2 linked regions of the Salipiger sp. CCB-MM3 genome follow. The main gene of each other region encodes a partner of the protein of the gene in region 2 in a complex. Links are inferred from orthologs where the notes say so. Each region holds a gene or a part of one and is shown on either strand. Other genes may lie near its edges. The genes, in order: AYJ57_RS18130 and accD.

Evidence for each region.
Region 1: the proteins of accD (region 2) and AYJ57_RS18130 are in contact, whole or in part, in a solved structure (PDB 8UXZ), measured with the Escherichia coli proteins. The link is inferred for Salipiger sp. CCB-MM3 from one-to-one orthologs.

The regions. Positions count from the first base shown.
Region 1 is NZ_CP014596.1:948,577-963,241, reverse strand. The notes cover bases 4,023-6,929. They hold AYJ57_RS18130 (acetyl-CoA carboxylase carboxyltransferase subunit alpha), read left to right. Parts: upstream 4,023-4,948; coding sequence 4,949-5,911; downstream 5,912-6,929. Other genes in these bases: AYJ57_RS18125 (DUF1206 domain-containing protein), read right to left, coding at 6,803-6,929; AYJ57_RS18135 (LysE family translocator), read left to right, coding at 4,205-4,813; AYJ57_RS18140 (Lrp/AsnC family transcriptional regulator), read right to left, coding at 4,023-4,132. Also shown: ilvD (dihydroxy-acid dehydratase), read left to right, coding at 1-1,681; AYJ57_RS18145 (GMC family oxidoreductase), read right to left, coding at 1,870-3,630; more of AYJ57_RS18140, read right to left, coding at 3,680-4,022; more of AYJ57_RS18125, read right to left, coding at 6,930-7,705; AYJ57_RS18120 (GntR family transcriptional regulator), read right to left, coding at 7,812-8,465; AYJ57_RS18115 (M48 family metallopeptidase), read right to left, coding at 8,500-9,192; AYJ57_RS18110 (TIGR02300 family protein), read left to right, coding at 9,299-9,616; AYJ57_RS18090 (hypothetical protein), read right to left, coding at 11,264-12,508; AYJ57_RS18085 (IS110 family transposase), read right to left, coding at 13,363-14,382; AYJ57_RS18080 (M13 family metallopeptidase), read right to left, coding at 14,531-14,665. UniProt on the Escherichia coli protein: Component of the acetyl coenzyme A carboxylase (ACC) complex. First, biotin carboxylase catalyzes the carboxylation of biotin on its carrier protein (BCCP) and then the CO(2) group is transferred by the carboxyltransferase to acetyl-CoA to form malonyl-CoA.
Region 2 is NZ_CP014595.1:1,406,587-1,421,168, reverse strand. Bases 1-2,824 are described here. They hold accD (acetyl-CoA carboxylase, carboxyltransferase subunit beta), read right to left. Parts: upstream 1,978-2,824; coding sequence 1,024-1,977; downstream 1-1,023. Other genes in these bases: AYJ57_RS06940 (CPBP family intramembrane glutamic endopeptidase), read right to left, coding at 2,109-2,824; AYJ57_RS06950 (bifunctional folylpolyglutamate synthase/dihydrofolate synthase), read right to left, coding at 1-979. In the rest of the region: more of AYJ57_RS06940, read right to left, coding at 2,825-2,996; AYJ57_RS06935 (dihydroxy-acid dehydratase), read left to right, coding at 3,272-3,832; AYJ57_RS06930 (DUF6478 family protein), read left to right, coding at 3,945-4,721; AYJ57_RS06925 (hypothetical protein), read left to right, coding at 4,735-5,109; AYJ57_RS06920 (DMT family transporter), read left to right, coding at 5,218-6,132; AYJ57_RS06915 (GntR family transcriptional regulator), read right to left, coding at 6,144-6,842; modC (molybdenum ABC transporter ATP-binding protein), read right to left, coding at 6,889-7,998; modB (molybdate ABC transporter permease subunit), read right to left, coding at 7,995-8,687; modA (molybdate ABC transporter substrate-binding protein), read right to left, coding at 8,688-9,476; AYJ57_RS06895 (winged helix-turn-helix domain-containing protein), read right to left, coding at 9,546-9,941; AYJ57_RS06890 (ABC transporter substrate-binding protein), read left to right, coding at 10,162-11,292; AYJ57_RS06885 (branched-chain amino acid ABC transporter permease), read left to right, coding at 11,414-12,334; AYJ57_RS06880 (branched-chain amino acid ABC transporter permease), read left to right, coding at 12,331-13,314; AYJ57_RS06875 (ABC transporter ATP-binding protein), read left to right, coding at 13,307-14,056; AYJ57_RS06870 (ABC transporter ATP-binding protein), read left to right, coding at 14,053-14,582.

The sequences.
Region 1 (14,665 bases), on a different replicon or contig from region 2:
CGTGCACCTCAAGGACCTGGGCCAGATGGTCGCCCGCGAGGTCGAGAAGGCCGGCGGCGTCGCCAAGGAGTTCAACACCATCGCGGTGGATGACGGCATCGCCATGGGCCACGACGGCATGCTCTACTCGCTGCCCTCGCGCGAGATCATCGCCGACTCGGTGGAATATATGGTCAACGCGCATTGCGCCGACGCCATGGTCTGCATCTCCAACTGCGACAAGATCACCCCCGGCATGCTGATGGCCGCCATGCGCCTCAACATCCCCGTGGTCTTTGTTTCGGGTGGCCCGATGGAAGCGGGCAAAGTCGAATGGGAAGGCACCGAAAAGGCGCTGGATCTGGTCGACGCCATGGTCGCCGCCGCCGACGACAAATACACCGACGCGCAGGTTCAGGCGATCGAAGAAGCCGCCTGCCCGACCTGCGGCTCCTGCTCGGGGATGTTCACCGCCAACTCGATGAACTGCCTGACCGAGGCGCTTGGCCTGTCGCTGCCCGGCAACGGCTCGACGCTGGCCACCCACTCGGACCGCCAGCGGCTGTTCGTCGAGGCCGGTCATCTGATCGTCGACCTCGCCAAGCGTTACTACGAGCAGAACGACGCCACGGTGCTGCCGCGCTCGATCGCCACGGTGAAGGCCTTCGAGAACGCCATGACGCTGGACATCGCCATGGGCGGCTCGACCAACACCGTGCTGCACCTGCTGGCCGCCGCGAACGAAGGCGAAGTGCCCTTCGAGATGTCCGACATCGACCGGCTGTCGCGCAACGTGCCGGTGCTGTGCAAGGTCGCGCCCGCCAAGGACGACGTGCATATGGAAGACGTGCACCGGGCGGGGGGCATCATGTCGATCCTCGGCCAGCTCGACCGTGCCGGCCTGCTCGACACCTCGGTGCACACGGTGCACGCCGAGACCATGGCGCATGCGCTCGACCGCTGGGACGTGACGCGCACCAACTCGGAATCGGTGCATGATTTCTTCCGCGCCGCGCCGGGCGGAGTGCGCTCGACCACCGCATTCTCGCAGTCCATGCGCTATGACACGCTTGATCTCGACCGTCAGGCCGGGGTGATCCGCGACGCCGAGCACGCGTTTTCCAAGGATGGCGGGCTTGCGGTGCTCTACGGCAACCTCGCCGAGGATGGCTGCATCGTGAAGACCGCGGGCGTGGACGAGTCGATCCTGACGTTCCACGGCCCCGCGCGCATCTTTGAATCGCAGGACACCGCGGTGAGCGCGATCCTCACCGGCAAGGTGCACAAGGGCGACGTGGTGCTGATCCGCTACGAAGGGCCGCGCGGCGGTCCGGGCATGCAGGAAATGCTCTACCCGACCTCCTACCTGAAATCGAAGGGCCTTGGCAAAGACTGCGCGCTGGTCACCGACGGGCGCTTCTCGGGCGGCTCCTCGGGCCTGTCGATCGGTCACGTCTCGCCGGAAGCGGCAGAGGGCGGCACCATCGGCCTCGTGGAAGAGGGCGACATGATCGAGATCGACATCCCCAACCGCAAGATCAACCTTGCGGTGGATGACGCGGTGATCGCCGAGCGTCGTGCGGCGCGCGAGGAAAAGGGCTGGCAGCCGGACGAGCAGCGCAAGCGCAAGGTCTCCAAGGCGCTGAAGGCCTATGCCGCGCTGACCACTTCGGCCGCCAAGGGTGCCGTGCGGCAGATCTGAGCCGCCTCGGGCAGGTAGAACGAAATTGGCCGTCCCCATGGGGACGGCCGTTTCTTTTTAGGGGCGTTGCCCCCGGGCCCCGCGGGGATGGCCGTTTCTTTTTGGGGGCGCTGCCCCCGGGCCGCGCCTGCGCGCGGCCTCCCCCGGGAATTTTTGTCTAAGCGAAGACGCGGGACGCGGCGCCGGGGCTAGCTGGCGCGGGTTTCGCGTGCCTCTGTTGTGGCGGCTTCGGCGGGCGCGGCGGCATCTGGCTCGGCCTCTGCATCAGGGTCCAGCTGCGTGTCCGTTTCTTCGCCGGTCGCATCGCGCCCGGCGGCATCGGCGAGGATAAGCTCGGCGGCGCGCAACGCGGCGGCCATCACCGGCGCCAGCGTGCCTCCTGCGGGCATCTCGGGGAAGATCGAGGCGTCGCAGACCCGCAGCCGTTCGATGCCGCGCACCCGCAGCCGCGCATCGAGCGGCATGGTCTCTTCGACGCCCATGGCGCAGCTGCCCACCGCATGGCAGGCCGAGCGGCTGTAGCGGCGGTAAAGATCGAGGATGTCATCGTCGGTCTTGGCCCATGCCGAGATCACCGTCTCGCCCTCGATGAACTCCGACAGCGCCGGACGCCGCGCCAGTTTGCGCAGCAGCCGCACCGCCTCGACCGCGCGCAGACGGTCGCGCTCGTTCGATAGGTAATTGGCTTCGATCTGCGGCGGCAGGTCCGGATCGGGCCCGGAGGCAAAGACATAGCCGGTGCTGTCGGGCCGCAGCGTGTGACAGGTGAGACGCATGCCGGGCTCGGCCTCGCAGCCGCTGACCCCCTGCGCCGGATCAAAGGAATGCGCGGCGGCAGAGATCATCGTGTCGGGCCGCTCGGCGCCCTTCTGCGCCGCGACGAAACCAACCAGTTCCGCGCCGCCCCGGCTCAGCACGCCTTCGCTCGAAACCAAAAAGCGCAGCACGTTGAGCCACAGCCGCATGCCGGTGAGCGCCCGGTTGTCGCTGTCGCGCCAATGCCGCAGCCGCCAGTTGGTAGCCAGCGTCAGCTGATCGCGCAGCCCCCAGCCGATGTTGGGGCTGTGGTGTTTCGCCTCGATCCCGGCGCGGCGCAGCGCCATGCCGTCGCCGATGCCGGACAGCATCAGCAGCTTGGGGGTGACGATGGCCCCGGCGCAGAGGATCACCTCGCCGCGCGCGTCGAACAGCAGCTGCGCGGTGCCGCGGCGCCCCTCGACGCCGCGCGCACGGCCCTCGTCCAGCAGCACCCGGTCGACGCGCACGCCGGTTTCGATGCGCAGGTTCGGACGGTCGCGCGCGCGGCGCACAAAGGCCGTCCACGCCGTGGTCCGCCGCCCCTTCTCGTCGATCGTCCACGCCGCCGGGCCGAGCCCCTCGGGGTCTTCCTCGTTGGGATCGTAGCGCTGGCGCCAGCCGCTTTCGGCCCCGGCCTGCATCACCGCCTGCATCAGCGGCGACAGCGGCTGGCCGAGCTTGACCTCCAGCGGGCCGCCGCGACCGCGGGTGTCGCTGGCCCCAAAGGCGTGATGCTCGATCTGGCGCAGGCAGCGCGACATCTCGGCCCAGCCCCAATCCTCGCTGCCCAAGGCGCGCGCCATGCGGGTCCAATCCGCCTCACCGCCGCGCAGCCAGAGCGCATTGCCCACCGCGCTGGTGCCGCCGGGCATCCGCCCGCGCAGCCAGCGCTCTGCCGGGCCGCGCGGGCCGGGCTCGACGTGATAGCTGTAGCGGCGCGTCGGGTCCTCGAGCAGCCGCTGCTGCGCCCGTGGCACCTGACTGAGCCAGTGACCGCCGGTGCCCTTGCCCTCCTCGAGCAGCAGCACCCGGTTGTCGGGGTCCGCCGAGAGCCGTTCGGCCAGCACACAGCCCGCCGATCCTGCCCCCACGATGATGTAATCGAACTCCCCCGCCTGCGCGTCGGTCATATTCCCGTCAAAATCTTCCATCTTCGCCGCCACCCCCGCAGAGATCGCCACCTGCCCGAATCGGACCCGCTCAGGCTCTTTCGTCCTTGGGCGAACCCATGACCACATAAGAGGTTATGGCGCTTACCTGCGGTAACATGCCAAGAACCTCCGTGTGGAACTCCTTGTAGGCAGCAAGATCGGCCACCTCGATCCTGAGAAGATATTCGAGGTTCCCGGTAATATTGTGGCACTCCTTGACGCCGGGGGAGCGGGTGATGACGCGCTCGAACGCCTGCTGCGCCTCTTTGGTGTGGCGGCTGAGGCCGACGGTGACATAGGCGACGAAGCCGATGCCGGTCTTCTCGGGGCTGAGCACCGCGCGGTAGCCGCGGATCACGCCGGATTTCTCAAGCATGGCGACACGGCGCAGGCAGGCCGAGGGCGACAGGCCCACGGTTTCGGCCAGCGCGAGGTTGCTGATCCGACCATCGGACTTCAATACGCGCAATATCCTGCGGTCAGTCTCATCTAAATCGCTCATAAGTTTCATTAGAGCAGTCAATCCGCTGCAGATTGCAACCTTTCTCCGCGCAGGCCGCGCAACTCTTGCGTCATGACACAGGACCTCATGCTCGCGCTTGCGACCTTCGCCCTCGTCACGGTGATCTCGCCGGGGCCGAACAACCTTATGCTGCTGACCTCGGGGGCCAACTTCGGCCTCGCGCGGAGCCTGCCGCATATGCTGGGCGTGGCCTTGGGCTTTCCGGTGATGGTGCTGCTGGTCGGGCTGGGCGTGATGCGGCTTTTCGAGGCCTATCCGCTGGTGCGCGACGCGCTGACGGTGCTGTCGGTGCTCTATATGGGCTGGCTGGCGTGGAAGATCGCCCATGCCTCGGCGCCGGGAGGGGCCGGTGAGGCCGCGGGCCCGAACGGCGCGCGACCGCTGAGCTTTCTTCAGGCCGCCGCCTTTCAATGGGTGAACCCCAAGGCGTGGTCGATGGCGTTGGGGGCGATCACGCTCTACGCCGCCGCGGGCGATCTTGCCGCCGTGCTGCTGGTCGCGGGCACCTATGTGGCCATGGGCGCGATCTCGACCACCACTTGGACGGTGATGGGCGGCGGGCTGCGGCGGGTGCTGACGAATCCGGCGCGGCTGCGGCTCTTCAACTGGAGCATGGCGGCGCTGCTGATCGCCTCGATGCTGCCGGTGCTGCTGGCCTGAAAGGGGCCTGATAGGAGCCTGATAGGAGCCCGCACCACCTTTGCAAACCCCGCCGAACCGTCCCGTTCAGCTTGCTTTGTTGCATCCGGGCCGCTTCGAGGCCATATAGGCCGCGACCAACAAGAGTGCCCGAGCATGACGCATTATCTCGACTTTGAAAAACCCCTCGCCGAGATCGAAGGCAAGGCGGAAGAACTGCGCGCCATGGCGCGGAAGAACGAAGAGATGCATGTGGAGGACGAGGCCGCGGCCCTTGATCGCAAGGCCGACGACCTGCTCAAGGATCTGTACAAGAAGCTGACGCCCTGGCGGAAATGTCAGGTGGCGCGGCATCCGGACCGTCCCCACTGCAAGGATTACATCGAAGCCCTGTTCACCGAGTTCACCCCGCTGGCCGGGGATCGCGGCTTTGCCGACGACCACGCGGTGATGGGCGGCCTGGCGCGGTTCAACGATCGTCCGGTGATGGTGATCGGCCACGAAAAGGGCAATGACACCCAGTCGCGCATCGAGCGCAACTTCGGCATGGCCCGCCCCGAAGGCTACCGCAAGGCGATCCGCCTGATGGAAATGGCCGATAAGTTCGGGCTGCCGGTGATTACGCTGGTGGACACCCCCGGCGCCTACCCCGGCAAGGGCGCGGAAGAGCGCGGCCAGTCCGAGGCGATCGCCCGCTCCACCGAGAAATGCCTGCAGATCGGCGTGCCGCTGGTGACGGTGATCATCGGCGAGGGCGGATCCGGCGGGGCCGTGGCCTTCGCCACCGCCAACCGCGTCGCGATGCTGGAGCATTCGGTCTATTCCGTGATCTCGCCCGAAGGCTGTGCCTCGATCCTGTGGAAGGACGCCGAGAAGATGCGCGAGGCCGCCGAGGCACTGCGCCTGACCGCGCAGGACCTGCTCAAGCTGGGCGTGGCCGACAAGGTGATCCCCGAGCCGCTGGGCGGCGCGCATCGCGCAGCGGAAACCGCGATCAAGGCGGTGGGCAAGAACATCGCGGCGATGCTCGAGGAAATGGACGGGATGAAACCGGCCGAGCTGATCAAGGCGCGCCGCGAGAAGTTCCTCTCGATGGGCGCCAAGGGCCTCGCCGCCTGAGCCTTTCGCCCGGCCCGAGCCGAGCGCTGATATCCAAAGCCCCGGAGCGCGGTTAATGCCGCATTCCGGGGCTTTCTTCATGTTATGCCAGAAGATGAGAAATTCACTGCAATAGATTGGGATCAAAAATTTATTCGCCTTTATGCGGGGCGATTTTCTTCGCACTGCGAGAGATATTTTTGGCGCAGAGGAGCGCCTAATTTGGGGCACATTTTGACGCCGGCAGCATTTACCCTGAAGCGGCAGGATTGAACGGAAGCCTACCCACGTAAGAGAAACCTCTAATTAAGACAATATCAAGGAATTTCCCGCGGAATAGGCCGCGCAGTCCCCCGCCGGGTCAAAAAAATCCCGCTGCGGATCCGCTTCGACCTTGGCGGAGCGCCCATCCTGCCGTGATGACGATCGGAGGCCATTCGGGACCGGCCTCGACGGCCTGAAGAGTACCGTACCGCGCTTTTGCTGGTATCGACGCAGTTTCAGTGACCTAGCAAAGCTCGCTTTCTCTGCGCGCAAAGATCGAGGGTGCATGTATTCCACCCCACAAGGCGAAAATAGGACTTCACGTCTCAAGGGATAGAGGAAACTCAACTGTTTGAAATATGCTTACCTTTCACCGGACAGCGAAATATCGAAGCCTTCGCAGCGTCATCTTTATCAATCTGCGACGCATTATCGCCTTATCTTTCCACGCCGTAGACACGCCTCCATAGTAATGCCCTTATTAAGAATTTGCGGCAGTCATAAACGTCAAATTCTGCACCTCACTAAGGAAAAACGCGCTCACCTCATTTCGAAGCGAGCGCGCCTATCATGTTCATTTACCTAGGCTTTCCGAATTCCTAATGCAGAGCATTAGCAACAGAGGCACCGCCGGCCAGCGCCCTGCCCTTAGGATGTCGCATTTTCGGCCTTGGCGCGCAGGCTTGCGCCAAGGGACTCGATCCCGGGATCTGCAGCCTTGGGAATGATCCGGTACGCCGCGTTCACGAAGCAAAAGAGCGCGAAGCCCAGCAGGCCAAGGCATAGCAGACCCACCAGCACGCGGCCATAAACCTGCCCCTGCAGCCAGTCGAAGGCCGAGCCAAGCCCGCCCGCCTCGGAAGCGTTGGCCTGCAGCGCTGCGTAGCAGATCAGCATGCCGATGATGCCGATCACCACGCCTTGCGCGGCGAGGCCTGCTTTCAGCGCGGCGTTCCAATGGGTGGTAAAATGGTTGGCCTTGAGGTGGTTGCGGTATTTCTCTTTGACCGCTTTCATCAGATAAAAGCCGCCCGCCGCAACGGTGAGCACACCCGCGATGCCAACGGCGATCTGTCCGGCGGGGTTCTGCAGCACGCTATCGAGCATTTGCTTGCCGCTGCTGCCGCCGCTGCGACCGATGAGCAGTGTCGCCGCCAGAACACCAATGCCGAGGTGCGCGCCGCCGGTCACCAGCATCCCTGCCCGCGCGATCAACCCCTTGCCGCCGCGGCCATAGGCTTCGAGATCCCAGATACAGTCAACGAGGCGCCAGACCGCATAGGCGAGCATCCCCAGCGCGATAAGCACGATCACCGCCGTGCCCCAGCCGCCCTGCAGGCTCTGCATCGCCTCGGAGGTGCCCTCGGCCTGCCCGCCGTGCAGGATCGACCAGAGCGAGACGCCCGCGACCACGAGGTAGACCAGCCCCCGGCCCGAATAGCCGGCCCGCATGATCGGGATCGCCCAAGCGAAATCTTCGGGGTTCACATCCTCGAGCCGCTTGGCGCGGCGCGAGTCCGGCTTGATGGAAAGGGATTCAGCGAGGGACATGGCAGGGCTCCGGTCTGGCAAAAGCGCTTTAGGACTTGCCCATTCAATGCCGGGGGTGCCCTGCGGGTTCCCTGCCGGTTTCCTGCGCGTTCCCGGCCCGGTGTGCTCAGGTGGCCAGCATCCGCAGCCCCTGCGTCACATCCGAGCGCACCGCGAGCCGCAGCCCGGGCTCATCGCCCGCCTTCAGCGCAGCGATGATCAGCCGGTGGTAATGCGGCGCCTCGGTGCGGCGCAGACGCCCGTAAAGCTTGCGCATGGTCGGCCCCAGTTGCAGCCAGACGGTCTCGGTCATCGCCAGCATCGCGGGGGCCTGCGCCCGCAGATAAAGTGTGCGGTGGAACTCGAGATTGGTGCGGATGTAGCCCACCGCGTCGCGCGCCTGAATCATCTCGGCGATGGTGCCGTTGATTGCCTGCAGCCGGTCGATCAGCGCCATATGCGCCCGCGGCAGCGCGCGCGAGGCCAGTTCGACCTCGATCAGCGCCCGCAGCGCGGCCAGCTCCTCTATCCGCTCGTTCGACAGTTCCGGCGTCGACACCCGCCCCGAGGAGGACATCGACAGCGCGCCCTCGGCCACCAGCCGGTTGATCGCCTCGCGCGCGGGGGTCATCGAGACATCGAACTCGCGCCCGATGCCGCGCAGGGTGAGCGACTCGCCGGGCGGGATCTGGCCCAGCATGATGCGCTGGCGCAGGCCGCGATAGACGCGTTCATGCGCGGACAGGACGACTTCGGACGGGCGGGGCTGAGGCTGGATCATGATCCGGGCAATCTCCGATGCGGCGCGGGCGGCGTCAATCGCCGAAACGATAGCGGTGCAGCGAGGCGCCCTCGACCTGCAGCCAGCGCCGCGCCGGGCGCCAGTCGCCGTAAAGCTGCTCGACCACCGCCCAGAAGGCCGGCGAGTGGTTCATCTGCGCCAGATGCGCCACCTCATGCGCGGCGACGTAATCGAGCACTTCGGGCGGCGCCATCACCAGCCGCCACGAGTACATCAGCCCGCCGTCGGCGGTACACGACCCCCAGCGCGAGCGCGTGTCGCGCAGCGTCAGCCGGCTGTAAGGCAGCCCCAGCGCGGCAGAGTGGCGATCCGACGCCTCGGCCAGCCGGTTGCGCGCCTCGGCCTTCAGCCAGCCCAAGAGCCGCGCGGCAAAGCGCTCTTCCGGGCCGGGCACCTCGATCACCCCGTCGCCGAGGCGCAGGCTGCGCCCCTCCCCCGGCACGATGCGCCGCATTTCTCCGCCGATCGGAAGCCGCGCGCCATCGGCGATCCAGACATCCGCGCCGCGCTGCTCGAGATGGCCGCGCAGCCAGCCTTCTTTCTCGCGCAGAAAGCCGATGGCCTCGGCTTCGGGCAGACGCCGCGGCAGGGTCAGCGTGACCCGCCCATCAAGCTGCGACAGCCGCAGCGACAGCCGCCGGGCCTGCGCCGAACGGCGCAGGGTGACGGCGATCGGCGGATTGCCGGGAAGGGTGAACTGCCCCATTTTTATTGCCTCTGGACTGCACGGGCCAAAAGTTTTGACACTGCTCTTCTGTTATGGCAGACGCTGCAGATTGTCGACCGTACAAGCCAGCTGAAGGGGACCACCCATGCCCAAAGAAGAATGGGGCACGAAGCGCGTCTGCCCGACCACCGGGAAGCGTTTCTACGACCTGAACAAGGATCCGATCGTCTCGCCCTACACGGGTGAGGTGCTGCAACTCGACACCGGCAAGCGCACCATGCTGTCGGCCGACCAGGCAGATGGCGCACCGCGTCGCGCGCAGACCGAGGAGTCCGAAGAGACAGATCTGCTCGAAGATGACGTCGAGGTCGAACTCGATGACGATGATGTTCTCGATGATGACGACGACGACAATGTCTCGCTGGACGAGATCACCGACGTCGCCGGAGAGGACGAAGAGTAAGCTTCGAACTTTTTTCTGCGGGCGGTGATTTTTTCGCTTGAACCCGCCCGCAGCATCCCATAGATCACGCCGCACAGCGTCGGAGACGACGCGGCGGACACCGCTCCGGACCGAAGCCGAAACGCCCGAAAGGGCCTGACGGACAAGGCGAAGAGCACCGCGATTGGGGCCTTAGCTCAGCTGGGAGAGCGCTTGCATGGCATGCAAGAGGTCAGGGGTTCGATCCCCCTAGGCTCCACCAATCCTCCTTTGAAAAGCGCTAGATAGCTCTGCATATCGCGTCGGAGAATTTGCCTCTGCCGCGCAGACCGGTGCTGTTTTCCCTGCGAAAATTCATGCTGCTTTGATCCGCGCATATGGCGTGTTGATCCCGTCGCAGCCCTTCCCCTGTCAAACCCGAGGATGGCCCATGTGAGCTGACCCCATCGAGTGGTCCGGGTTAAATGCTAATGCATGGTCGGCCTTCGATCTATGGGGATGAAGGTCTCCGGTGCCGGTGTCCGATATCCAAGAGCGCTATGCGGCCGAGCGGTGTTGTAGTGCTTTCGCCATTGTTCGATGAGGATTTGCGCCTCCCTCAACGAGTAGAAGACCTCGCCATTGAGGAGTTCGTCCCTGAACCTGCTGTTGAAGCTCTCGCAATAACCGTTCTCCCAGGGTGACCCCGGCTCGATGTACGCGGTCTTCGCCCCCACCAGCTCGATCCAGTCGCGCACCTTCTGCGCGATGAACTCCGGGCCGTTGTCGGACCGGATGAACCGCGGCGGGCCGCGCTGGATGAAGAGATCGGTCAGGGCGTCCAGGACATCGGTGGAGTTCAGTCGCCTGTCGACACGGATCATTAACGCCTCCCGCGTATATTCATCGAGGATGTTGAGCGTCCGGTAGGTCCGGCCGTCACTGGTCCGGTCCTGCACGAAGTCGTAGGACCAGACGTGGTTGGGGTGCTCGGGCTTCAGCCGCACGCAAGAGCCATCGTTCAGCCAGAGCCTGCCGCGCTTCTTCTGCTTGTGTGGGACCTTGAGCCCTTCGCGCCGCCAAATGCGCGCCACCCGCTTGTGGTTCACCTGCCAGCCGGCACGCCGCAGCAGCACGGCGACCCGGCGGTAGCCGTAGCGGCCATACTCCCGGGCCAGATCGATGACGTCGGCGGTCAGCCGCGCCTCGTCTTCCCGGCCCTGTGGTGGCTTGCGCTGCGTGGAGCGGTGTTGGCCGAGCACCCGGCAGGCCCGGCGTTCGGAGATGCCGAGTGTCTGGCGCACATGCTCCACGCATTCGCGGCGGCGCGAAGGGCTTAGAAGTTTCCCTGGGCAGCCTCGGTCAGGATCAGCTTCTCGAGCGTCAGGTCAGATACCGCCCGCCGCAGCCTCAGGTTCTCCTTCTCGAGTTCCTTCAGCCGCGACAACTGTGCCCGGTTCATCCCACCATACTGCTTCCGCCACCGGTAAAAGGTATGCTGCGATATCCCGATCTGCCGCACCGCATCGGCCATCGACAGGCCCTGGCCATGCAACACCTCGACCTGACGCAGCTTGGTGACAATGTCTTCCGGCTTCTCACGCTTTCCAGCCATTCCGTAGTCCTCCTGTTCGCCGAAATCCTATCGGATTTCAGGCTTCGTGGGTGGACCACTTCAAAGGGGCTGGCTCAACCAAGGTCGCGCGACAACGCCATCGCATCGTCTATCAGGGCCGGATCGAAGCGTGAGATATTGTCGATCAGCGTTCCGTCGATCAGTTCGGGCTGCGCGGTCAGGAAGCGCACGCGCTCGTCAACCTGCGCCAGCCGCACGGGCCGACCATCGAGAACAAGCGTCACGGGCGGACGGCCGTCCCAGATGCAGTCCGCGACATGCTTCAGCGTCCGCCCGCTCGCGAGCGGGCCGCCGGCATCGATCACTACAACCTCGCCACCGGCGATGCGGCTTTCCCTGCCGGCCACCTCGAGCGCCAGTTCCAGCGGCAGCGTGCTCTGTGCCACCTCGGGCGAAACGGCGACCTCCTCGCCCGGCAGAGCCGAGAGCTGCCGAAGCGCCACTTGCGCGCGTTTGCGCCGCACCAGCGCCGCGGCAAAGCCGATAACCTGCAGCGTGCCGCGTGAACCCAGCAGGGTGCAGGCCGCCAGCCCACCCGAGGTGAGGTCGCCGCCAAGAACCAGCCCCGCGCCAATTCCAAGCAGCAATAGCATGACCACCAGGCTGGCGCTTTGCGTGATGTCCGTCAGCAGCCCATCAACCCGGTCGATCCGCCGCTGCGCTTCGGCCATGTCCCGGCGCGCCTCGAAGAGTTCTTCGAACCGCGCAGCCTCGCGGCCCCGGCGCAGAGCGCCGCCGCCATCTCCTGCGAGCTGAGCAAATTGCGCATCCACCTGGCCTTCTTTCTCGAACTCGACTTTCAGGGCTTCGGAATGACCTCGCGTAGTCACCGCTATCGCCAGAAGCGCGGCAGCCACGACCAGCAAAGGCGCCATCACGATCGGCCCGCCAAGAAACCAGACGAGGGCCAGGAACAGCACCCCGAACGGCGCGTCGTAGACGGGCAACAAGGCCTGTCCGACGAGCGCATCCTGAGCTTTCTGCGGTGCCGCGAAGAGGCTCTCCCGCTGTGCGGCAGTCAGGTCGCCTCCGGATGGCAGTGCGAAGGCGCCACGCACGACCCGCATCCAGAGCCGGTATTCCGCCTCGGCCCCGAGCCGCCCGAGAATTGCCGAGCGCACGTAGCGCAGAAATGCCGCCGCAATCACGCAGATTGCCGCCACTGAAAACACTGCGACGGCCGTGCCTATGGATTGATTTGGGAGAATTCGGTCGTAGACCTGAAGCAGAGCGAGCGGCACTGCGAGCGCAAGAAGGTTCATCGCCAGAGAGAGGACCACCGTCCAAAGACTATTCATCGCACAGCCACCCAATTCTCCGGAAAAAGATTCATCTACAAAGTGCGGTCAGGTTATCGAGTGCGATTGGGATTCGGAAAGCTTTTAATTTTCGCCCACTTACTGCCTTAAAGTTGCAAGGGAGGGATTACAGGAAAAGGAAATTGCGCGACGCGTTCTTGGCAGGGCAAACGACTGGCTCGAAGAGTTCCGCATCCGGTGGGGCGAGGCAAGGATACGCTGCTTGACTTGCTGTTTTACAGAGTACATCCGGAAATCCTGCAATCAGATCGAGAAAGACAAATGTCCCGGCATGAGGCGCAGCCCACGCCGAGGCAGATGCTGATCAGAAATCCTGGGAAACGAACCCAAAGCCCTTAGTATCGGACCTAATAGCCAGATAGCCAACTGGCAGATTCGGACTAAGGGGTCCACTCACCGACAAGGCCTCAGGCCGCTGCCTCGAAATGGGCCTGTCTAGTTTAAAGGGGCCATCTAAACAGGTACGCACCTATCCATTTGGTTGGCGCCGCCATGCTCTTTCAAGTCTGCCGCAAGATTTCAGGGGCTGGTCCGGCGCCGTCCCATCAAGCGCTCGGTTCAAGACCCACATGCTGCTCCCTCAGCGAAAGTCTTGTGTGGATGGCTCCCGCATAGCAAGTCGTAAATGATCTCGTGTACCTTTTCAGAAGCGGTCTTGTGTCCGGCCTGTTTGCGCGTTTCACACCGCTGGCCCTGATGGGATCCGCAGGTCAGGTTCCTATCTGGAAAGCGGGCAATTGCGCCCTGGACATTCGGCGGAGCGTCCTGATCGTTGCGGCTGAAGGGTACACCATCACATCGTCGGTCTTGCTATCTCGCTGTTTCGGTATGTCTCAGGCTGTGTGAGGGCGGTAGGGTTCGTTTCTGGTCAGCACCGCCCACATGATCCGCGCCGTCTTGTTCGCCATGGCGACAGTCGCGAGCCGGGCCGGTTTTCTCTGCAACAGCTTCGTCAGCCAGGGATCGGCACGCTCGGGATGATTGGTGACCTGCCGCACACGCGATGTCATCCCGACGACGATAAGCTGGCGCAGGTACCGATCGCCCATCTTCGTGATCTTTCCCAGCCGCTCTTTGCCACCGCTGGAGTGGTTGCGCGGTGTCAGACCAAGCCACGCCGCAAATTCCCGACCACTCTTGAACTGGTGACCCGACCCGATCGTGGCGGCCACGGCCGAGGCGGTCACTGGTCCGACGCCGGGAATGGTCTGCAGGAGTTGCGCTTGGCGGCTGAGACGAGCCTGGATACGCATGGTGATCTCGTACCAGCGAAGGCGGTTGTGCAGTTCGACCAGCTGACGGCTGAGAACCCGCAGAACGTCTTGGGCGAGCTCGGGGAACCCGGACTGCTTGCCCTCGATGATCCCTTTCGCAAAATCGATAGCCCGCGTGACGCCCCGGGCGATGGCAACCCCGAATTCCGCGGCCAAGCTTCGGAGCATGTTGATCAACCGGGTGCGCTGTCGAACCACGAAGTCCCGTGCGCGGTGCAAGGAGAGAAGCGCCTGCTGGTCCTCGGACTTGATCTCGACAAAACGCATCGTCGGTCGCGTCACGGCCTCGCAAATGGCTTCTGCATCGACCGCGTCGGACTTACCCCGTTTCACGTAAGGTTTGACGTACATCGGCGGCATCAGCCGGACAGTATGACCGAGCTTCGTAAGCTCGCGGCCCCAGTGGTGGCTCGATGCGCAGGCTTCGATGCCGATGAGGCAGGGCGACAGTCGCTCGAAGAACGCCAGCACCTGCGCCCGACGCAAAGGCCGATTGAAAGCGACCTCTCCGGTCTGGGAAACTCCGTGGACATGAAAGATGTTCTTGGCGAGGTCGAGGCCGACAGTGGTAACTTGCATGGGGTGGCTCCTCTCAGTTGCAGATTCTGACACCTGCAGTATGGCGCATTGCGACGCCGGGAGCGGGAGCCATCCACCCCATCTGGAACGTCCGCTGTCCAGCCGGGTGTGGTCCGGCAACTGAAAAGTTGACCCGCCATCCGGCCACTCACCATGCGCGGGCGCGGCGCTCCGGCGGCAGCCACATGGGATCGCCTTCCTCGACACCGAACGTCTCGTAGAAGGCATCCACGTGCTGCAGCGCGGCTGTCGAGCGGTAGAAATCTGGCGCATGCCCATCGTT
Region 2 (14,582 bases):
TCAGCATGCCGCAGATCAGATGCGTGGGCCGCCGCGGCATCCGCGTCAGGTGCTCGGCCAGAGCCTCGCCAGCCGCCGGGTTGTGCCCGCCGTCGAGCCAGAGCTCGGCCAGTGGTGCCGCTTTCAGCAGCGGGCCATGGGTGAGGCGCTGCATTCGCGCGGGCCAATCCGCCGAGGTGACGGCGGCCTCGCAGGCCTCTTCGCCGAACCCGAGGTGGCGCAGTGCCGCCAGCGCCGCGCCGGCGTTGGCCAGCTGATGGCGTCCGGGCAGGTTCGGCAGCGGCAGGTCCAGAAGACCGGTCTCGTCCTGATAGACCAGCCGCCCGCGTTCCTCGGTCACATGCCAGTGCTGGCCGTGCGCCAGCAGCGGCACGCCGAGCTTTGCGGCGCGGGCCTCGATCACCTCCATCGCTTCCTCGGGCTGCGGGCCGACGACGCAGGGCACGCCGCGCTTGAGGATACCGGCTTTCTCACCGGCGATCTCGGCAAGGGTCTCGCCGAGGTACTGCTGGTGGTCGAGCGAGATCGGCGTGAGGATCGTCAGCGCGGGCTTTTCCACCACATTGGTGGCGTCGAGCCGCCCGCCAAGGCCGGTCTCCAGCAGCGTGTAATCCGCGGGCGTGCGGGCGAATGCCAGCAGCGCGGCGCAAGTGGTGATCTCGAAATAGGTGATCTGCGCGCGCTGGTTCTTCTCCCAGCATTCGTCGAGCACGGCGCTCAGCGCGTCTTCGGAGATCAACTCACCCGCCAGCCGGATACGCTCGTGGAACCGCACGAGATGCGGCGAGACATAGGCGTGCACGCGCTTGCCCTGCGCCTCCAGCCCGGCGCGGATCATCGCCTGCGTGGAGCCCTTGCCGTTGGTTCCGGCAAGGTGGATCACCGGAGGCAGGGCGCGCTCGGGATGGTCCAGCGCCTCGAGCAGCCGCCAGACGCGGTCGAGCGTGAGGTCGATGATCTTGGGATGCAGCGACATCATCCGGTCGAGGATGGCGTCGGAACTGGCGGCGCTGCTCACGCTGGTCACTTGGCGGATTTCTTCTTCTTGTCAGCTTTGGCCTCTGCCTTGGGCGCGGCTTCGGCAGGCGCGTCGGCAGCGGGCGAGGGCAGATCACCCGCGACGGCGGGCGGCATGCCCATCAGCATGCGCAGGATGGTGGTCAGCTCGCCGCGCAGTTCGCGGCGGTCGGTCACCCGGTCGAGCATGCCGTGCTCGAGCAGGTACTCGGCGCGCTGGAAGCCCTCGGGCAGCTTTTCACGGATGGTCTGCTCGATCACCCGCGGACCGGCGAAGCAGATCAATGCGCCCGGCTCGGAGATCTGCACGTCGCCCAGCATCGCGTAAGAGGCGGTGACGCCGCCTGTGGTCGGATGGGTCAGCACGACGATATAAGGCAGGCCCGCCTCGCGCAGCATCTGGATCGCCACGGTCGAGCGCGGCATCTGCATCAGCGACAGGATGCCTTCCTGCATCCGCGCGCCACCGGCGGCAGAGAACAGGATCAGCGGGCGCTTGAGCTTCACCGCTTCCTCGGCTGCGGCGACGATGGCGTTGCCGACATACATGCCCATGGAGCCGCCCATGAAAGTGAAGTCCTGCGCGCAGGCCACCACCGGGGTACGGTTGATCTCGCCGGAGGCGACAAGCATCGCGTCCTTCTCGCCGGTCGAGCGCTGTGCGGCCTTCATCCGGTCGGGGTATTTCTTCTGATCACGGAACTGCAGCGGATCGGCGATCGGCTCGGGCACGGCGACCTCGTTGAACACACCGCCATCGAACAGCGCGTCGAAGCGCGCGCGCGGGGTGATGTTCATGTGGTGGCTGCAGTTGGTGCAGACGCCGAGATTGTCCGTCACCTCGCGGTGAAACAGCATCGTCCCGCAGGAATCGCATTTGGTCCACAGATTGTCGGGGACCTCGCGGCGCGAGAAGATCGAGTTGATCCGGGGACGGACGTAGTTGGTGATCCAGTTCATTGCGGTGCTGCCCTTGTTTTCCGAGCGTGCCCTGCGGCGTCAGGGGCTTTGGGTTGGCGCTGACTTAAGCAAGCGGCAAGGGAAATGCAATCACGGCCTGCTTTCCACGCTGGTCGGGGGGAGCCGGGGCTTCAGCGGCGCAGCGCCAACCGCGCCGCAAGCCAGGTGATCAGCAGGGTGATCAGATCAAGCGGCAGCATCCGCATCAGCATCGCGGTGTCATCCAGCGCAAACGGCCAGCGCATCAGCGCAAGGCCCGACATCTGCCCTTCGGGCGCAACCAGCGCCAGTGCCACAAGATTGTTGGCAAAATGCAGCGCCATCGCCGGACCCAGCGTGCCCGAGCGCGCCGTCAGATCGGCGGCGGCAAGGCCAAAGAGAAAGGCCCAGAGCGCCACATAGATCGCCGCGCTGCCATAGGTTCCGGGCGCGTAGTGCCCCAGCGCGAAAAGCGCCGAAGGTAGGCAGAGCCAGACCCAAGGCTGCGGCAGCCGCGCGGCAAGCTGGGTTTGCAGGTAGCCGCGAAAGAACAATTCCTCGCTGGCGGTCTGCAACAGGATCGCCGGAAGCGTCAGCGGCAGCAGCGCCAGCCAGCGCAGCGGCGCGAGCCCCGGGTTCAATGGCGTGCTCTGTGCCCAGATGGTGACCGCCGCCGCGACCAGCGCCGCCGCGCCCGCCGCCAGCCCGACACGGATGAACTGATGAAGCGCCACGGGCGGCGGGCCGATAAGAGTGATCGCGCTGCGCCCGTGCAGCGCCCGCGCCGCGGCGATTGCCCCGACGCCCATGGTGACCATCGAGGCCAGCAGCAAAAGCATTCCCGCTGGCGCATCGGCGCGGCGGATCGCATCGGCCAGCGCGCTGTCGCTGCCCGGCGGCAGGAAAAGCGTGACGATGGCAAAGAGCATCTGGCCCAGCACAAAGCTCACCGCGATCGCGACGCAAATCCCAAGGGCAAGACGCCAAAGCTCGGGGCGGCGGGCGGTAGCGGTCAGCATGACGAAGGGGCGATAGCTCATCGCTGTGACCCGTGCCGCGATCTATGCCGCGGCGCGTCATTGTCGGTGAGCGAGCCCAATATCGCGGCTCTGATTGGAAAAATGGTCGAGCGAAACACTTTGGTTGTCCGATTTTTGCCAAGTTTCCAGCGCGCGGCGGATTCTGTCAATTCCCGGGCGCGTGACGTGAAGGTGAACTCCGGGCTTTCATTCTTGTGCACTCGCAGGGGCTTCGCTAACCCAAGGGGATGATTTTGAGCCCCGCAAAACCCCGCGCCCGGCGCTGGCGATCCTCTGTGCTGATATTGGCGGCGGGTCTTCTGGCTGCCTGCGAAGGGCAGCTCGGCACCCCGCCGACGCCGCTCCGGCAGGCGCAGTTCGAGGGCGGCGCCATCGTTGTTGCGGGGCCCGAAGGCTATTGCATCGACCCGGTCACGCTCGAGCGGCGGGCAGGGCAGGGCTTTGCGCTGCTTGCCTCGTGCCAGATCCTGAGCGGCGGCGAAGGCGCGGTGGTCGAGCCGATGATGCTGACGGTGACCATCGGCCCGGCGGGCGCCGGGCGCCGCCTGCCATCGCCCGAGGTCATGGCCGCCGAGGCGGGCCAGTCAGAGATTTCTGGTGGCGGCGTGCGGGACGGTCTGTCGCTGGTGCATCTTGCGGCAGGCGGCAACCGGATGCTCGACGCGGGTGATCCGCGTTACTGGCGCGGGGCTTTCCATCAGAACGGTCGCCTGGTGATCCTCGCGCTTTATGCGCCGAAGGGCAGCGCCTTGGCTGGTTCGGACGGCGCGGGGATGTTGCGGGCCGTGCGCGCCCGGATCGCCGCGCTCAGCCCCGAGGCGACCGCGCAACGCTGAGCCGGTCACGCGCAGCGCCCCCGTTTATTCGATCTTCGGGATTTGCCATAACAACGCGGGCAGTTGCCCCGGCACCGGGGCCAAGGAGACGCGACGCTATGGGACAGGGCAGATGAGCGAGAAGACCAGCAGCCGCTTGGCGCGCCGCGCGCTGCAGGCGATCGTTCTGCGCCGCTGGACACGGGCCGCCGCCGCCGCGCCGGACACGCCGCTTTCCGAATTGCGCAACCTGCGCGGCGCGGCCCGCCGCCTGCGCCAGCAACTCGACAGGCTGCTTTACGTGGCCGAGGAACGGCTGGCGCTGCCGCTGATCGGCAATCAGAGCTTTCCGCGCCCGGCGGATGCCGACTGGGCATGGCGGCCCGAGCTTTGGCGCGGCCCGCTGCCGCAGCCCGGCATCGCCTCGGTGCCCGGCAAGGCACCGCTTGGCGAAGAGGCGACGCTGTTTCACGATTGTCCGCGTTCAGAGATCACGCTGCGCCAGATCCGCAACCTGCGCGAATCCGATCTTGCGCCCTACGGGCTGCGGCTCGACGTGTTCCGCTTTCGTGGCTCATATCTGTCGCTGGCGGTGACCCTGCCGCAAGAGGCCTGCGAGGGGCTCACCCGGCGGCATCTGCTCCGGGTTGAGACCATCGCCGAGATGGAAAAGCCGCTGGAGCTTTTTGCACGGCTGAACATCCGTCACGGGCCGAACACCGAGCAGGTCGTGCGGGAACTGCCGCTGAACGCCGAAGAGATCAACGTCGAGTTCGACCTTGCCTATACGCGGCTGAACGAGAAGCGGGTCGATGCCATGTGGCTTGACCTGATCTTCGAAGGGCCGGAGATGAACGAGGTGATCCTGCGGGACCTCACCTTCAGCCGACGCCCGCGGGCGGAACTATGAGCCGGGGATGCAGATGAGTGACTACACGCTGACCAAGACGCGCTTTCGCGAGGGGATATGGCAGGGGCTGCTGAGCGGTCCGGCGGACGGCCAGCCCGAGATTTCGGTCACTCTCGAAGGGGCGGCGGTGCGCGGTGTGACGCTGGCCGCCATGGGCGCGCCCGGACAATGGGCGCTGGATGTGCCGGTGCCGGTCGAAGCGGTGGGCGACGGGGTGCAGACCTTCATGATCCGCGAAACAGGCTCGGACCAGATGCTCGACAGTTTCACGCTGATCGCCGGCGAGGCTCTGGGCAGCGACTTCCGGGCCGAGATGTCGCTGTTGCGGGCAGAACTCGACATGCTCAAGCGGGCGTTCCGGCGCCATTGCCTCGAGACCGGTGGATAAGACCGTACTAAACGGGTCTGCGGGCCCGTCCGCAGGTTGACCTTCCGGGCGCCAGTGGCCAGTCTGCGCAGGATTTTATTCTTTCGGCGCGTCGCCGCGGAGTCCTTCATGTCCCCCTTGCGCGGCATTGCGCTGAAACTCACCTCCGTGGTGCTCTTTGTCATCATGTCCGCACTTATCAAGGCCGCCTCGGAGCAGGTGCCCACGGGCGAAGCGGTGTTCTTCCGCTCGTTCTTCGCCATTCCGGTGATCCTCGGCTGGCTGATGTGGCGCGGAGATCTTGGCTCGGGGCTGCGGGTCGCGAGCCCAATGGCGCATTTCCTGCGCGGCATTGTCGGCGTCGGCGCCATGGGCTGTACCTTCGCCGCGCTGGGGCTGTTGCCGCTGCCCGAAGTGACTGCGCTCGGCTATGCCGCATCGCCGCTCACCGTGCTTTTCGCGGCGCTGCTTCTGGGCGAGAAGATCCGGCTTTTCCGCACCTCGGCGGTTCTTATCGGCTTGCTGGGCGTGACCATCGTCATGGCGCCGCTGCTGACCGTCTCTGAGGTGAGCCCGGCGGTGCTTTGGGGGATCGGCTTTGTGATGACCGCGGCGGTGCTGCGGGCGCTGGTGCAGATCCACATCCGCCGCATGGTGCAGAGCGAACAGACCTCGGCCATCGTGTTCTATTTCTCGCTGACCGCGACGGGGCTGTCGCTGCTGACCCTGCCGTTTGGCTGGGTGATGCCAAGCCCGACCGAGGCGGCCATGCTGATCGGCGCGGGGCTGTTGGGCGGGGTGGCGCAGATCTGCCTGACCTCGGCCTATAAGGGCGCCGAGGCGGCGCTTCTGGCGCCGTTCGACTATGCGTCGATCCTCTTTGCCATTCTCATCGGGTACGTGGTCTTTGGCGAGATGCCGACGCCGCTGATGCTGCTTGGCTCGGCGGTGGTGATCGCCTCGGGCATCGCCATCATCCTGCGCGAGCGCGCGCTTGGGCTGAAGCGTTTCAAGGCGCGCCCGGGGATGACGCCACAGGGCTAGGTAAGTGCGGCTTAAGTGGGGTCAGGCCGCTTGGTCTCGTCGTGCAGAAACTCCGCCAAGAGCCGCTTCGCCTGCTGCAGATGGTAGCGCATCGCCGCCGCCGCGCCGTCGCCGTCCCGCATGGCGAGGCAATCGACGATGGCGGCATGCTGTTCGATCGCGGCCTCGGGAGAGGAATCATAGGTGCCCATGGTGAAATGCACCCGATCTGTGCAGCGCTTCCAGCGCTCCAGTTGCGGCCAGAGACTGCCATAGCCAGCGGCCTCGCACAGCGTCAGGTGAAACCGGTCGTCGAGGCGCAGCAGGTCCTGCGGCCCGCGGGCACTGACCAGCTTCTGCCGCATGATCTGCTCGCGCAGGTCGGTCAGCAGCGCCGTGTCGGCGATCTCGGCGACCCGGCGCAGGATCGCGACCTCGGTCTGCTCGCGCAGGAAATGGGCGTTGCGTGCGTGGATTTCCGAAATCGCCCGCACTTTGACGTCGGTCGCCGTAAGGCGGGCTACAAGCCCTTCGTCCTCTAGCAGCAGCGCCGCGGCTTCGATTGATTCACGTGAAAAACTGGTGGTCTCGGCAAGCTCGGTCAGGTTCAGCCGCAAACCGGGGCTGAACCGATTTCGCGAGATCGCATCCCGCAGGGCCCGGACCAACTCATGCGCGGGTGAAAGATCGCACGCGGGGGCCGGGGAGAACTCCTCCCGGAAATCCATCATTACAAAATCACCTTTTACACAGGTGAATGCTAACCCGAGGGATGGATTACGACAATGGCGTTCGCTTTCGCGCCGGACCGCCGATGTCTTCGGGCGCGACGGCGACGCTTTTCATCACCGCGTGGCAGGGTACACCCGGCGCCAGACCGAGCGCTTCGGCAGAGCGGCGGGTGATCCGGGCAAGGATGCGTCCGGCGCCGGTGTCGAGCGAGACCATCATGCCCGGCCCGTCGCCCGAACGGATCTCATGCACCCGGCCGCTGACGATATTGAGCGCCGAAAGGCCCTCTGGGCGCTGTCGGGACAGGATCACCTCATGCGCCGCGATGCGCACCCGCACCCGCGTGCCCGGCGCGGCACCAAGGCGCGGGATCAGCAGCGGCGTGTCGCCCGCGCGCAGTTCGGTCAGCCCGTCCTCGTGGTGACAGGCCACATGGGCGGTGAGCAGCGCGCCAGCGGCCCGCGCGCCGAGCGGGGTGACCGCCGGATCGCCCAGCACCTCGGCGGCGGGGCCCTGCCGCGTCACCCGGCCCTTTTCCAGCGCCACGACGGTGGTGGCGAGCCGTGCGACTTCGGCGGCGGAATGGCTGACGAAAAGGATGGGCACCGACGCGGCGTCGCGCAGCCGCTCGAAATAGGGCAGGATCTCGGATTTGCGGGCCTCGTCGAGCGAGGCCAGCGGCTCGTCGGCAAGGATCATGCGCGGCGCTGACAGCAGGGCGCGTCCGATCGCGACGCGCTGCTTCTCACCGCCCGAGAGCGCGCCGGGGCGGCGCGACAGCAGCGGCCCGATGCCTAGCATCTCGACCACGGTGTCGAAGCTGGCCGGGGAGGCGCCCCGCGGCGCGAACCACTGGCCGTAGCGCAGGTTCTGCCGCACCGTGAGATGCGGAAACAGCCGCCCTTCCTGAAACACGTAACCGATGCGGCGGCGGTGCGGCGGCAGCCACAGGCCCTGCGCGCTGTCCATCAGCACCAGATCGCCCGACGCCACGCGCCCGGCCTCGGGGCGCAGCAGACCGGCGACGGCGTTGACGATGGTGGTCTTGCCCGACCCCGAGCGTCCGAACAGCACGGTGATCCCCGGCGGGGCCTCGAACCGCGCGTCGAGCTCGAACCCCTCGAACCTGTGCTGCAAGGCGACCGACAGCGTCATGCGCCCGCCACCCGCCGTTGGGCCCGCCGCGCCAGCCATTCCGACAGCAGCAGCGCCGACATCGCCACAGCGACCGAGACCGCCACCAGGCGCAGCGCCGCGCCCTCGCCGCCGGGCACCTGCAGAAACGCATAGATCGCCGAGGGCAGGGTTTGGGTCTGGCCGGGGATGTTCGACACGAAGGTGATCGTCGCGCCGAACTCACCCATCGCCTTGGCAAAACCGAGCACCGCTCCGGCGATGATACCGGGGGCGATCAGCGGCAGGGTGACGGTGACAAAGACCCACGCGCGCGGCGCGCCCAGCGTTGCCGCAGCCTGTTCGAGCTTGGGATCCACCGCCTCCAGCGACAGGCGGATGGCGCGCACCAGCAGCGGAAACGCCATCACCCCGGCAGCCAGCGCCGCGCCGGTCCAGCGGAAGGCGAAGACCACGCCGATCTCATTCAGCACCGAGCCCACCGGCCCCTGCGTGCCGAAGGTCAGCAGCAGCAGATAGCCTGTCACGACGGGCGGCAGGATCAGCGGCAGATGCACCAGCCCGTTGAGCAACTGGCGGCCCGGAAAGCGCCAGCGCGCCAGTGCGTAGGCGGTGAACACCGCCAGCGGCAGCCCACCCAGCGTGGCCCAGAAGGAGACCCGCAGCGAAAGCTGCACCGCCTGCCATTCCTCGGGGCCGAGCCAATCCATTCAGCCGCCTGTCTTCGCAGGACCGGCCATGACAAAGCCCTGCCGCTCAAAGGCGGCGCGGGCCTTGGGGCCGTGCAGATAGTCGAGGAAGGCCGCCTCGGCGGGCGTGTCGCGGGTGGCGATATCGGCGACCGGGTAGATGATCGGGGGATGGCTGTCTTCGGGAAAGGTGCCGATCACGCTGACGTTGTCGTCGGCGGCGGCGTCGGTGGCATAGACGATGCCGAGCGGCGCCTCCCCGGTCGAGACCAGCGCCAGCGCGGCGCGCACATTGTCGGCCTGTGCCACGTCGGGGGCGGTCTGCTGCCACATCCCGAGGCTTTCCAGCGCGGCCTTGCCGTAGATGCCCGCGGGCACCGCATCGACCAGCGCCATCGCAAGCCGCCCGCCATCAAGCAGCGCTTGCAGGTCGAGGCTCGAGCCGATCTCGACCGTGGCGGCGTCATGTCCATGCGCGATCAGCACGATCGAATTGCGCAGCAGGTCGCTGCGCGTTCCCGGCTCGAGCAGCCCTTCGGCCTCCAGCTTGTCCATCCACTGCTCATTGGCCGAGATGAAGATATCCGCGGGCGCGCCCTGCTGAATTTGCCGGGCCAGCGCCGAGGACCCGGCGAGGGAAACGGTGATCTTGTCGTCTGATCCGGCCTCATAGGCGGCTTTGATCTCGTCCATCGCGTTCTTCAGGCTGGCGGCGGCAAAAACCGTCACCTCATCCGCCTGCGCCGCAAAGGGCAGGCTGGCAAGCAGGGCAGACCCCGCGAGGCGGGCAAAATATCGGGAAAAGGGCATAGGGGAAAATCCTGAAGGCCTGATATGTTCGGCAAAACATATCGCAATCGAGGACCGCCCGGGCAAGCGTTATTTCCCTTCGGGAATATCGGACGGACCGTCTTGCCCACGCAGCAGGCTCTGCAGCGTCTCGATCCGGTCGGCCCCGGCTTCGGCAATGGTCTCTTCGAGCGCGCGATAGTTGGCCAGCACCTCCTCGCCGGTCTCGGTCAGATGCGCGCCGCCGCCCTTGGTGCCGCCGCGGCTGCTGGCCACAAGCGGGTCGCGGAACGCATGGTTCATTTCCTCGACGAGACTCCACGCGCGCTTGTAGCTCATGGCCATGGCACGGCCCGCGGCGGCAATCGAGCCAGTCTCGCGGATATGCTCCAGCAGGTCGGCCTTGCCGGGGCCGAGCATGGCGTCGGTGCCGAAGAGGATGCGCAGCCGCAGCCGCGGCGCGCTGTCTGGAGGTGTCTCGCACATGCGCAAGTCATCCCGCATCCAAACGAAGCTGGCAAGCGGCGGATCGGGCTGCGCCTCCGGGTATTTCGGGCGTTTCGGGCGCGCCGGTGCAACGATCCCGCCTTGACGCGCGCGCCGCGTTCACGCGCACTTGTCTTTCCCCGACGTCTGTCCAAGACTGGCCGCAATCAAGAACGGCAGCCCGCAAGAGGCCGCCCGAAGGGACAACAGGGAGATACCCATGCTCAAACAGCTTCTCGCCTCGGCGGCGCTCGTCGCCTGCGCGACGGCAGGTTCCGCCGAGACCAAGGTCGGGCTCATCACCACGCTTTCGGGCGGCGGCGCAGGCCTTGGCATCGACACGCGCGACGGCTTCATGCTGGCGATCGAGGAAGCGGGCCGCGACGATCTGGAAGTGGTGGTCGAGGATGATCAGCGCAAACCCGATGTGGCGGTGCAGATCGCCGACCGGATGATCCAGTCGGAGAAGGTCGACGTGCTGACCGGCATCGTCTGGTCGAACCTTGCTATGGCGGTGGTGCCTTCGGCGACGGCGCAGGGGCTGTTCTACCTCTCGACCAACGCCGCACCGGCGCAGCTGGCGGGCCGCGGCTGCAACCCGAACTATTTCTCGGTGTCGTACCAGAACGACAACCTGCACGAGGCGGCGGGGGCCTATGCCACCAGCGCCGAGTTCAAGAACGCCTTCATCCTCGCGCCGAACTACCCGGCCGGGAAAGATTCGCTCAACGGCTTCAAGCGGTTCTTCGAGGGCGAGCTGGCCGGAGAGGTCTACACCAAACTCGGCCAGACCGACTATGCCGCCGAGATCGCGCAGATCCGCGCCTCGGGCGCAGACAGCGTGTTCTTCTTCCTGCCCGGCGGTATGGGGATCTCTTTCCTCAAGCAATATGCCGACAGTGGCGTGGAACTGCCGCTGATCGGTCCGGCGTTTTCCTTCGACCAGAACATCCTGCAGGCGGTGGGCGACGCGGCGCTTGGCGTGAAGAACACCTCTTCGTGGAACAAGGACCTCGAGAACGAGAGCAACGCGCATTTCGTCGAGGCCTATCTGGCCAAATACGACCGCCTGCCGTCGCTCTATTCGGCGCAGGGCTATGACACCGCGCTGCTGCTGCTCTCGGCGCTGGATAAGGCAGAGGTCAGCGACAAGGACGCCTTCCGCGCGGCGCTGGAAGAGGCCGATTTCGCCTCGGTCCGCGGTGAGTTCGAGTTCTCGGCCAGCCATCACCCGATTCAGGACATCTATGTCCGCGAGGTGGTGAAGGAAGGCGATATCCTCACCAACAAGATCGTCGGCACGGCGATCGAGGATCGCGGCCACGCCTATGAGGATGAGTGCAAGATGTGACCCTGCCGGGCGCGGCCCCTCGGAGCGATCCGGGGTGGGCCGCGCCCGACCTTGGTACATCTCGGTACCTATGCCGGGCGCGCGGACCACGGCCCGCCGCTGACCTGAGACGGACTAAAGAATGACCCCCATCCTCATCGCCGAGCAGGTGCTGAACGGGCTGCAATCCGGCGTCATGCTGTTTCTCATGGCCGCCGGGCTGACGCTGATCTTCGGCGTCATGGGGCTGATCAACCTCGCCCATGGCTCGCTCTACATGGTCGGCGCATTCACCGCTGCCGCGACCGCAGCCGCCACAGGCTCGTTCGTGCTGGCGCTGGTTGCCGCTCTGGCCGCCGCCGCCGCCGCGGGCGCAATGGTCGAGCGGCTGGTGATCCGGCGGCTCTATGATCGCGACCACCTTGATCAGGTGCTGGCCACCTTCGCGCTGATCCTGATCTTCTCGGAAGGCACGCGCTGGATTTTCGGATCCTTCCCGCTCTATCTCGATATCCCCGAGGCGCTTTCGGGGCCGGTCACCCTGCCGGGCGGCATCCAATACCCGCTTTACCGGCTGTTCATCATCGGCATGGGCCTTGTGGTGGCCGCGCTGCTGTTCTGGCTGATCGCCCGCACGCGGCTCGGCATCCGCATCCGCGCCGGTGAGAACGACCGCGAGATGATCGCCGCGCTCGGCGTCGACATCGCCCGGCTCTACACGCTGGTCTTTGCCCTCGGCGCGGCGCTCGCCGGGCTGGCGGGCGCGCTGGTGGGGGCGATCCAGTCGGTGCAGGTGGGCATGGGCGAGCCGGTGCTGATCCTTGCCTTCGTGGTGATCGTGATCGGCGGCATCGGTTCGATCGAAGGGGCGCTGGTCGGCGCGATCCTCGTCGGGCTCACGGATACACTGGGCGGCATCTTCCTGCCGCAGATTTTCGGGTTGTTCATGGACCCCGCCGCCGCCACGCAGACCGGGGCGGCGCTGGCCTCGATGGCGATCTACGTGCTGATGGCGGCGGTGCTGGTCTGGAAACCCACCGGCCTCTTCGGAGCGAAATCATGAGCCGCGAACGTATCCTCGGCGCGGTGGTGCTGCTGGCGCTCGGCCTCGTGCCGCTGGCGGCGCATGTCATGGGCGAGCCCTTTACCATCACGCTGGCGACCCGCGCCGCAATCCTCGCGCTGGCCGCGGTGGGGCTGAACATCGCGCTCGGCATCGGCGGGCTGGTGAGCCTTGGCCACGCCACCTTCTTCGGCATCGGCGGCTATGCCATGGGCATCCTCGCCAGCCATGTGCAGAACTACGAGCCGATGTTCGAATGGCCGTTCCTGTTCGAAGGCTCCACCTCGATGCCCTTCATCTGGCTGGTGGCGGTTCTGGCCTCGGCGCTGGCGGCATGGCTCATCGGCCTCTTGGCGCTGCGCACTTCGGGCGTCTACTTCATCATGATCACGCTCGCCTTCGGGCAGATGTTCTACTTCTTCTCGATCTCGTGGAGCGCCTATGGCGGCGAGGACGGGCTGTCGATCTACGTGCGTAACGGCTTTCCGGGGCTGAACACGCTCGATCCGATCCAGTTCTTCGGCCTGTGCTACGCGGTGCTCTGCGCGGTGCTTTTCGGCGCACATCTGCTGGCGCGCAGCCCCTTCGGCCTCGCGCTTGGCGCGGCGCGGCAGAGCCCCGAGCGGGTGCGTGCGGTGGGCCTCGACCCGAAACGCCTGCGGCTGGTGGGCTTTGTGATCTCCGGCGCGATCACCGGTCTGGCGGGGGCGCTTTTCGCCGATCTCAACCGCTTCGTCAGCCCGACGATGTTCAGCTGGCAGACGAGCGGCGAGATCATGGTCTTTATCATCCTCGGCGGCGTCGGGCGGCTGTTCGGTCCGGTGGTCGGCGCGGCGGTCTTTGTGATGCTGGAGCATTTCCTCGGCGATATGTCCGAGTTCTGGCACATCTGGCTGGGCATCCTGCTGCTGGCGGTGGTGCTCTTTGCGCGCGGTGGCCTCGTCGGGCTGCTGGTCGGGCGGGGGAAGGCGCATGACTGAGCCGGTTCTGGAAACCCGCGGGCTGGTGAAATCCTTCGGCGCGTTGCGCGCCTCGGACGGCATCACGCTCGACCTGCGCCCCGGAGAGATCCACGCGGTGATCGGCCCCAATGGCGCGGGCAAATCGACGATGATCAAGCAGCTCTCGGGCAATCTCGTGCCCGATGAGGGCACGGTGCAGTTCCTCGGGCGAGATGTCACCGGGCTCAGCACCATGGCCCGCGCGCGCATGGGGCTGGCGCGGACCTTTCAGGTCTCGGCGCTGGCGATGGAGGACACCGTGCTGCAGAACGCGCTCTTGGGCGCGCTGGGGGCGACGGGCTCGCCTTATCGGTTCTTCCGGCCTGCGCTGAAACGGGCCGAGCTGAGGGACCGGGCCATGGCCGCGCTCGAGCGCATGGGGCTGGCCGATCACGCCGCCACCGTGGTCAGCGAGTTGAGCCACGGCCAGCGCCGCCAGCTTGAGGTCGCGGTGGCGCTGACCCTGCAGCCCAAGGCCTTTTTGATGGATGAGCCGATGGCGGGGCTGGGAGGCGAAGGCTCCAAGCAATTGACCGGCGTGCTCTCGGCCCTGCGCGCGGAGGCGCCGATCCTGCTGATTGAACATGACATGGACGCGGTGTTTGCCCTCGCCGACCGCATCTCTGTGCTGGTCTACGGGCGTATCATCGCCACCGGCACGGTCGATGAGATCCGCCGCAGCCCCGAGGTGCGTGACGCCTATCTGGGGGATGCCACATGAGCCTGCTGGAACTGCACGACATCACCGCCTCTTACGGGGCTTCGCAGGCGCTCTTTGGGGTGTCGCTGGAGATCGAAGAGGGCGAGGTGCTCGCGCTCATGGGCCGCAATGGCATGGGCAAAAGCACCACGGTGCGCTGCCTGTGCGGGATGATGCCCGCCGGGGGCACGCGCCGCTTTGCCGGGCAGGACATCGCGAAACTGCCCTCGCACAGGGTGGCGCGGCTGGGGGTGGGATTGGTGCCCGAGGGGCGGCGCTGTTTCCGCGATCTTTCGGTGACCGAGAACCTCATCGCCGCGGCGCGCCCTGGCGCGTGGGATCAGGCGCGCGTCGAGGCGCTGTTCCCCCGGCTTGCCGAGCGGCGCGGGCAGGTGGCGGGGACGCTTTCGGGGGGCGAGCAGCAGATGCTGGCGATCGGACGTGCGCTGATGACCAACCCGCGGCTCTTGGTGCTGGACGAGGCGACCGAAGGGCTTGCGCCACTGGTGCGGCAGGAAATCTGGGACGCGCTGGCGGTGCTCAAGCG